3 regions of the Arthrobacter sp. 001422645 genome follow, and region 1 is predicted to be linked to each of the others. Evidence: riboswitches for the same ligand, from Rfam matches in the RefSeq annotation. Region 1 holds a riboswitch; each other region holds the start of a gene.
What was found. Region 1 has a riboswitch for cyclic di-AMP ahead of AC6EUH_RS12285 (M23 family metallopeptidase). Riboswitches for the same ligand answer to the same signal wherever they lie in the genome.

Region 1 (2,251 bases):
CCCCCGCCGGGGCGCAGGCAACCCGCGGTACGGTGGGAACACGCAAGGACGGCGCTCGAGGAGCTGAGCTGAATGACGGATCTGATCGATACAACCGAAATGTATCTCCGGACCATTCTGGAACTTGAAGAAGAAAACATCGTCGCCCTCCGCGCCCGCATCGCCGAACGGCTGCGTCACTCCGGCCCCACCGTTTCCCAGACCATCGGCCGCATGGAACGCGACGGTCTGGTGGTTGTTTCCGGTGACCGGCACCTTGAACTGACGGAAACCGGCCGGAAACGTGCCATTGAAGTCATGCGCAAGCACCGGCTCGCGGAGCGGCTGCTGGCTGACGTGATCGGTCTCGACTGGGCCTATGTGCATGAGGAAGCCTGCCGCTGGGAACACGTGATGAGTGAGCGGGTGGAGCGCCGGATCTTCGAACTGCTGAACCACCCCACCGTGTCGCCCTATGGCAACCCGATCCCAGGCCTTGCGGAACTGGGCGGCCTGCCTTCCCGGCCCTACACGGACGGCGTGGTGAACCTGCTCGAGGCCATGGCCGGCTACGGCCCGGATTCGCAGGTCAGGGTCAACCGGCTGGCCGAGCCCATCCAAGTGGAACCGGAACTGCTGGTCCAGTTGGATGAAGGCGGCATCCGTCCCGGTGCCCTGGTGTCGCTGGAACGGGTGGGGGAGTACATCTCGGTCCGGGTGCCGGATATCGAAGGCGCCTTGGAACTCCCGCCCGAGGTTGCGGCCCACGTCTTTGTTACGGTCGGTTAATTCGGCCTAACCGACTGGTCGTCGGACGTCCCAGGAGTTGTGCACAGTCCGATAACGGATTTATCTCTGGATGGCTTAATCGCCTATAGTTAATCACTAGTACCGATACCAAAGCGTTATCTGATCCGAAGCCGAGCTCTGCCAGCGGATCAGTAGCAGAGTCACCTTCTGGCAGGGGCGGGGGAACCACTTCCGGCTGTTTAGCAGCCTTGGGGTGAAGTCCGTCAGCGGCAAGCACATACCACCGAGGAACTCTTTTGGGACGCCTCTGTGCCTGGATGCTTGCTACGGCGGACCGGGTCTTTGATCTCTCTGACCCGAATCCGACAGCTAACTTCGCAGGCTCACCAGAGAGGAACCGTTCTTGACCACCCAGACCGCCAGGGGCCGCCGTCGTGCGACCGGTCCCGCTCCGGAGCAGCGTCCGGCCGTCGCCGTTATGGCAGACCGCCCGCGTGACGCGCACCGTGACGAACGCAGAGGCCGCCGCAGTCCGTTCCGCCAGGTGACAGACTTTGCCGCCGCCAGTGGCGTGGGGCAAAAGGCGGGCATTGCCCTGGCCGCCACGGGCCTGGTCCTCACCGTCACCGTCCCCGCCACGGGTCCCGTTATGGCCACGGACGCCGGAAACTCGTCCGGATCCGTCTCGGCCGCGGTCCAGCCGGACGTCACGGCGTCCGAGGCCAAAATCGACTTCAACCGGACCGCCGTCACCACCAAGGGTGACCCGGACGGAAAGCTCAAGCAGCTGCTGAGCGCCCAGTCCGTTGGTTCGATCAGCCGGGCAGCCTCCGCGGGCAGCCTGGGTGCGCCGCTGGCACAGCTGAAGACCGCATCGCCTTTCGGATACCGCGTCAGCCCCATCACCGGCGGCTCCGGCGAATTCCACCGCGGACAGGACTACTCCGCCCAGTGCGGCACCAGCGTCCTTGCGGCGGCAAGCGGTACCGTGACCTTCAATGGCTGGCACCCCTACGGCGGCGGTAACCGCGTGGTGATCGACCATGGCAACGGCCTGGAGACCACGTACAACCACTTGTCTTCAGCCAGCGTGACCGTCGGCCAGCAGGTCTCCCGCGGCGATGTCGTCGCGATGAGCGGCACCACCGGCGCTTCCACGGGCTGCCACCTCCACTTCGAAGTCATGGTCAACGGCGAAGTCGTTGACCCCACCGGCTGGCTCTGATAAAGCTGATCGGACGCTCTCGCATTCTTGTGACACGCCGTGATCTGAATGTGACATTGAGCCCCAACTGCTGTACCGTTTGACCTACGCCAACTTTTCCGAAGTTGGCGCTCTTGAGTGGATTGCCTAGCTCTGCCACCGCTCAAGGTCCGTTCGCATTACATCGTCTGGCAGGGGCGGGGGAACCAATTTTGGTCTTCGCAAGAAGACCTAGGGGTTAAGTCGCAAAGCTTCCCAGGAAGCAGCGCGGCCGGGTGACTCCCATCCGAATCCGACAGCTCACCTCGTAGGCATTGG
Region 2 (2,251 bases), on a different contig from region 1:
CCGCCCGAACGGCTAAGCCGGCTGGGGCGGGTGTTTAGTACCAGTTGTGGGCGTAGTGGAAGTTCAGGGCCTCGCACGGGGAGCCGTAGCGGTCCTTGACGTACGTCAGGCCCCAATTGATCTGGGTCCGGTAGTTGGTCCGGTAATCAGCGCCCGCGCTGGCCATCTTTTCGGCCGGCAGGGACTGGACCACACCGTAGGCTCCGCTGGTCGGGTTGGTTGCAGTTGTCTTCCAGTCCGATTCCTTGGTCCAGAGCTTCTGCAGGCACTGCATCTGGCTGGGGGCCCAGCCATAGGAGCCCAGCTTGCTGGCCGCGTAGGCCTGCGCGCCGGCCGGATCATTGACGGCCACAGGGGCAGGCTTCTTCACAGGCTTCGGTGCGGGCTTCTTCACAGGCTTTGGCGCAGGCTTCGGCGCGGCCTTCGGAGCGGGTGCCGCGGCCTTGGCGGGCTTTGCCGCGGGGGACTTGGCCGCCACAGCGCCGGTTGTGGGCACCTGGTTATCGGCCCGGACGCGTTCAAAATCGAGCGGCGTCAGGGGATTTGCCGTGGTGGGTGCCTTCGTGGAGCTGCTCGCGGTGGCGTGGCGGGCGGATGTCTCGGCGGCCTGGCCGGCGGCGCCGACCCCGACCAGCACCGCGCAGGCGGCGGCAACAACGGCCGTCCGGCGGCCGGTGACGCCGAAGTTTCGGGCAAACCGGGACAGGGCCGAAGCGGGCTTGGCCGGTTCGGCGCGGTGACGCGACGGCTCGGAGCGGGTGTTCCTTGCATCGCCGTCACGGCGCGTTTGTGCCTTGAAGTCAGTCATGAGTGCCTCTCAACGCCTGCGGAGTTAGCTGTCGGGTTCGGATGAGGACATCCGGCCGCACGGAATCTCACGTGTCGGCTTCACCCCAAGGGTGCATGATGCAGAAAATGCCCGGGAACTCTGGGTCCCCCGCCTCTGCCTCGTCCAGCGGTATCCGGGAGGCGGCAGAGTTTGGCGTGCATCCGGATATGCGGCTCCAGTGATGGCCGCACCCTAAAAACCGTACAGGACCTGCGCCGAGAAGTCACATTTGGGTAACGGAAATCACGACGGCGGTGAGGCGGCTTGCGCTGCGTGGCTTGCTCAGGCCTGCGCCGTAGGCGCGGGGAGCCGCACCGTGAACTCCGTCCGGCCCGGGACGGATGTCACGCCCACAGTCCCGCCGTGGGCGTTAATAATCGACTGCACAATCGACAGTCCCAGCCCGCTGGTTCCCTCAGCGGACGCGGCGGAAGCGGTGGTCGCAGTCGCGGCCGCAGCGGAGGAAGTGGCCGCCAGCCGCGGCGGGCGGAGCGGCAGGTGCGGCACGGGCTGCCGGGTGCGTGACGGCGTCGTGACGGCCGCCGGATTCTTGCGGGCGGCGTCCGCCCGGGTGAAACGCCCAAAGACGCGGCCCACGAATTCGGGGGCGATCCCGGGGCCGTTGTCCGTCACTGTCACCACGGCACTTCCGTCGGGCGCGCGCTGCACCCCGGTCGCCACGGTCGTGCCCGGGCCCGTGTGCTTACGGGCGTTGGAGAGGAGATTAGCCAGCACCTGGTGGAGCTGGGTCGCGTCCCCGCGGACCACCACAGGCTCTTCGGGAAGCTCCAACTGCCAGACCCGGTCCGGGGCCATCACTTTCTCGTCGCTGACCGTCTCGACGGCCAGCTGGGTGAGGTCTACGTCGCTGATTTTGAGCGGCTGGCCCTCATCCAGCCGGGCGAGGAGGAGCAGGTCCTCCACCAGGGTGGTCATCCGCTCGGACTGGCTCTGCACGCGGGCCAGGGACTTTTCGCCGTCGGGCGTGAAATGTTCGGTCATCCGCATCAGCTCGGTATACCCGCGGATGGCGGTCAGCGGTGTGCGCAACTCGTGGGATGCATCCGCCACGAACTGGCGGACCTTCATCTCAGTCTCCTGCCGGGCTTCCAGCGCGTTCGAGACGTTGTCCAGCATCAGATTCAGGGCGTGACCGACGCTGCCCACCTCGGTTCCCGGATGGGCGGCTGAGGCCGGCACCCGGACGGCCAGTCCCACTTCACCGGCGTCGAGCGGGAGGCGCGAGACTTGCGTGGCAACCTCGGATAGCTGATCGAGCGGCTTCATAGTCCGGCGGATCAGCGCCGTCCCGGCCAGGCCGATCACCACGAGGCCGCCGGCGGACACGATCACCGTGGTCCAGACGAGGGAGGCCAGCGTGTTTTGCTTTTCTGACAGCGGCAGCCCGGTCACGATCACGTC
Region 3 (2,251 bases), on a different contig from region 1:
CTCCTGATTGAGCGGGAACGGCTTCGTCAGGTCCAGCTGCATGCATTGGAGGCGCTGGCTGTCCGGCTGCGAAATCTGGGGCGGTATCCGGAAGCGATCGATGCGGCTCTCCGGGCCAAGGCCATTGAACCGCTCCGTGAATCCGTGCACGCCGTTCTCATCGACATCTGCCTTGATGAAGGAAACGTGGCGGCTGCCCACGGGTACCTGCGGCAGTACAGTTCCGTCCTGTGGACCGAGCTGGGCTTGCGCCCCTCGCCGCGGCTGCTGGAGCGGGTCCGTGACGCGTCCAGGCTTCCGCGCCTGTGAGGGCTTCTGTCAGGTTCCCGGCCGGCGTTCCACCACTGCGTAGGCCTTCTCGTCGAAGAACTCCCAATCCGTGACCACCATAAAACCGAGGGCGTCCACCCGGTCGTTCAGGACGTGCACGTCGAAGCCGCCGTCGCGCGGCTCGGCGTCCCACGTGGACACGTGGACTTCCCCGTCCTCCAGTACCAGCAGTTCCGTATTGACGTTGAAGTCCTCCTGCGGCTGACCACTGAGCTGGCAGATGGCGACACAGTGCCTGGTGACGTCGGGGCTGTTCATTTCGGGGCCTCCGCTGTGGGGAACGGTGATGCCATCATCCTATTCCTGAAGCAGCCTCCGACGTGGGGAAAGACCGGGGACAAGCGTGCCCGCAACCCCGCCCGCCGTTACCTCAATGTGACATGCCGTGATCATTCCGTTACCGTTGTTAGGTGCCTGTTGTTTCCGAGACGGGCTCTCCCCAGCCGATTGCCTAACTCTGCCGCGGCCCGGGGATAACTAGAAGCAACGTCCGGCAGAGACGGGGAAACCACATTTGACCCGCTGTTCTCCAGGGGTCTTGGGGTGAAGCCGCACGGCCCGTCATGATCGGGCCCGAGTGCGGCCGGGTGCCTCCCATCCGAATCCGACAGCTCACCTCGCAGGCATTGGGAGAGGCTCCTTTAATGACTTTTAGCAATACCCGTGCGCCCAAGCACGCCGATCTTCGCAGCAAACGCCGTACCGCCGGAACCTTCGGCCGCCAGGCAGCAGTCCTCGTCGCCGCATCCGGAATGGTGCTCAGCGGCGCCATGGCCGCCAATGCAGCCGATGCTCCGGCGGAGCGCGACTCCTCCCCGGCGTCGTCCGTTGACGTCAAGGGCAAAGTCGTAGCACCGGTCATGGCGGACTCCGCCGTCAAGATCACCTTTGAGCGCCCCGCCGTTGAGACGGCGCCGGCCCCCGTGGTCGAGGCACCCAAGCCCGCGGCCGCTCCGAAGGCGCCGGTGGCACCCGCCCCGGCTCCCGCTCCCGCTCCGGCCGCCAAGGCGACGGTCAAGGTCCAGTCGGCACCGGCCCCCGCCGCTGCCGCCCCGGCAGCCGGCGGAGTCAACGCCACCCTGCTGTCCATGGCTTACGGCCAGATCGGTATCACGCAGGACTGCACCGCCATGGTGGAGAAGGCCCTGAACGCAGCCGGCATTCCGGTGGGAGACATCGGACCCACAGCCTTCCTGAAATACGGCAAGGTTGTCTCCACCCCGCAGCCCGGCGACATCATCGTCCAGTCCGGCCACGTTGCCATCTACGCCGGCAACGGCCAGGCCATCAGCGGCGGCATGAACGGCGTCAACGCCACCATGGCGCACCCGCTGTCCTGGCTGACCGCCACCGGTCCCGTGACGTTCGTCCGCGCCGGCTAACAGCAGCACCACAACGAGCAGCACGGAGAAAGCCGGTCGATCGGTTGCCTTGGGGGCAACGGATCACCGGCTTTCTGCGCGCCCGTTGTCCGGCTCCGGTGCGTACCGCAGCAGCACCACGCCATTGCCGAAGGTGCGGCTCCCCAGCAGCCGCAGCGGCGTCATGGCTTCTGTCGTCTGGAACAGCGGCTTGCCTTGTCCGATCACTACCGGGTGGACATAGATCCGGTACTCGTCGATCAAGCCGAGCCGCCGGAAGGCCGCCGAGAGGTTGGCGCCGCCAAGCGCGAGGTCACCGCCGTGCTGCCCCTTCAGTTTCACAACGTCCTCGACGACGACGTCGCGCACCACCTCGGTATTCCATCCGGCCTCCGCGAGGGTCCTGGAGTAGACGATCTTGGGCATGTCCCGCCAGATCCGGGCGAACTCGATCTCGGGGGCCGTGCTCATGGGGTCCTGGTCCGCCGTCGGCCAATACCCGGCCATTAGCTCATAGGTGACGCGGCCGTCCAGGAAGGCCCCCATGTTCCGGAGCTCTT

Region 2: another riboswitch for cyclic di-AMP. It lies ahead of AC6EUH_RS09470 (aggregation-promoting factor C-terminal-like domain-containing protein); the one in region 1 lies ahead of AC6EUH_RS12285 (M23 family metallopeptidase).
Region 3: another riboswitch for cyclic di-AMP. It lies ahead of AC6EUH_RS16680 (NlpC/P60 family protein); the one in region 1 lies ahead of AC6EUH_RS12285 (M23 family metallopeptidase).

Annotation. Positions count from the first base shown of each region.
Region 1 covers NZ_JCBANT010000011.1:22,415-24,665, forward strand. The annotation lists gene AC6EUH_RS12280 (iron-dependent transcriptional repressor DtxR) at 73-768, shown strand; cyclic di-AMP (ydaO/yuaA leader) riboswitch at 913-1,128, shown strand; gene AC6EUH_RS12285 (M23 family metallopeptidase) at 1,133-1,954, shown strand; cyclic di-AMP (ydaO/yuaA leader) riboswitch at 2,092-2,251, shown strand, end outside.
Region 2 covers NZ_JCBANT010000007.1:91,621-93,871, forward strand. The annotation lists gene AC6EUH_RS09465 (VOC family protein) at 1-16, shown strand, start outside; gene AC6EUH_RS09470 (aggregation-promoting factor C-terminal-like domain-containing protein) at 35-808, opposite strand; cyclic di-AMP (ydaO/yuaA leader) riboswitch at 810-968, opposite strand; gene AC6EUH_RS09475 (sensor histidine kinase) at 1,112-2,251, opposite strand, start outside.
Region 3 covers NZ_JCBANT010000019.1:55,043-57,293, reverse strand. The annotation lists gene AC6EUH_RS16690 (AfsR/SARP family transcriptional regulator) at 1-309, shown strand, start outside; gene AC6EUH_RS16685 (hypothetical protein) at 319-588, opposite strand; cyclic di-AMP (ydaO/yuaA leader) riboswitch at 779-966, shown strand; gene AC6EUH_RS16680 (NlpC/P60 family protein) at 975-1,712, shown strand; gene AC6EUH_RS16675 (dihydrofolate reductase family protein) at 1,776-2,251, opposite strand, start outside.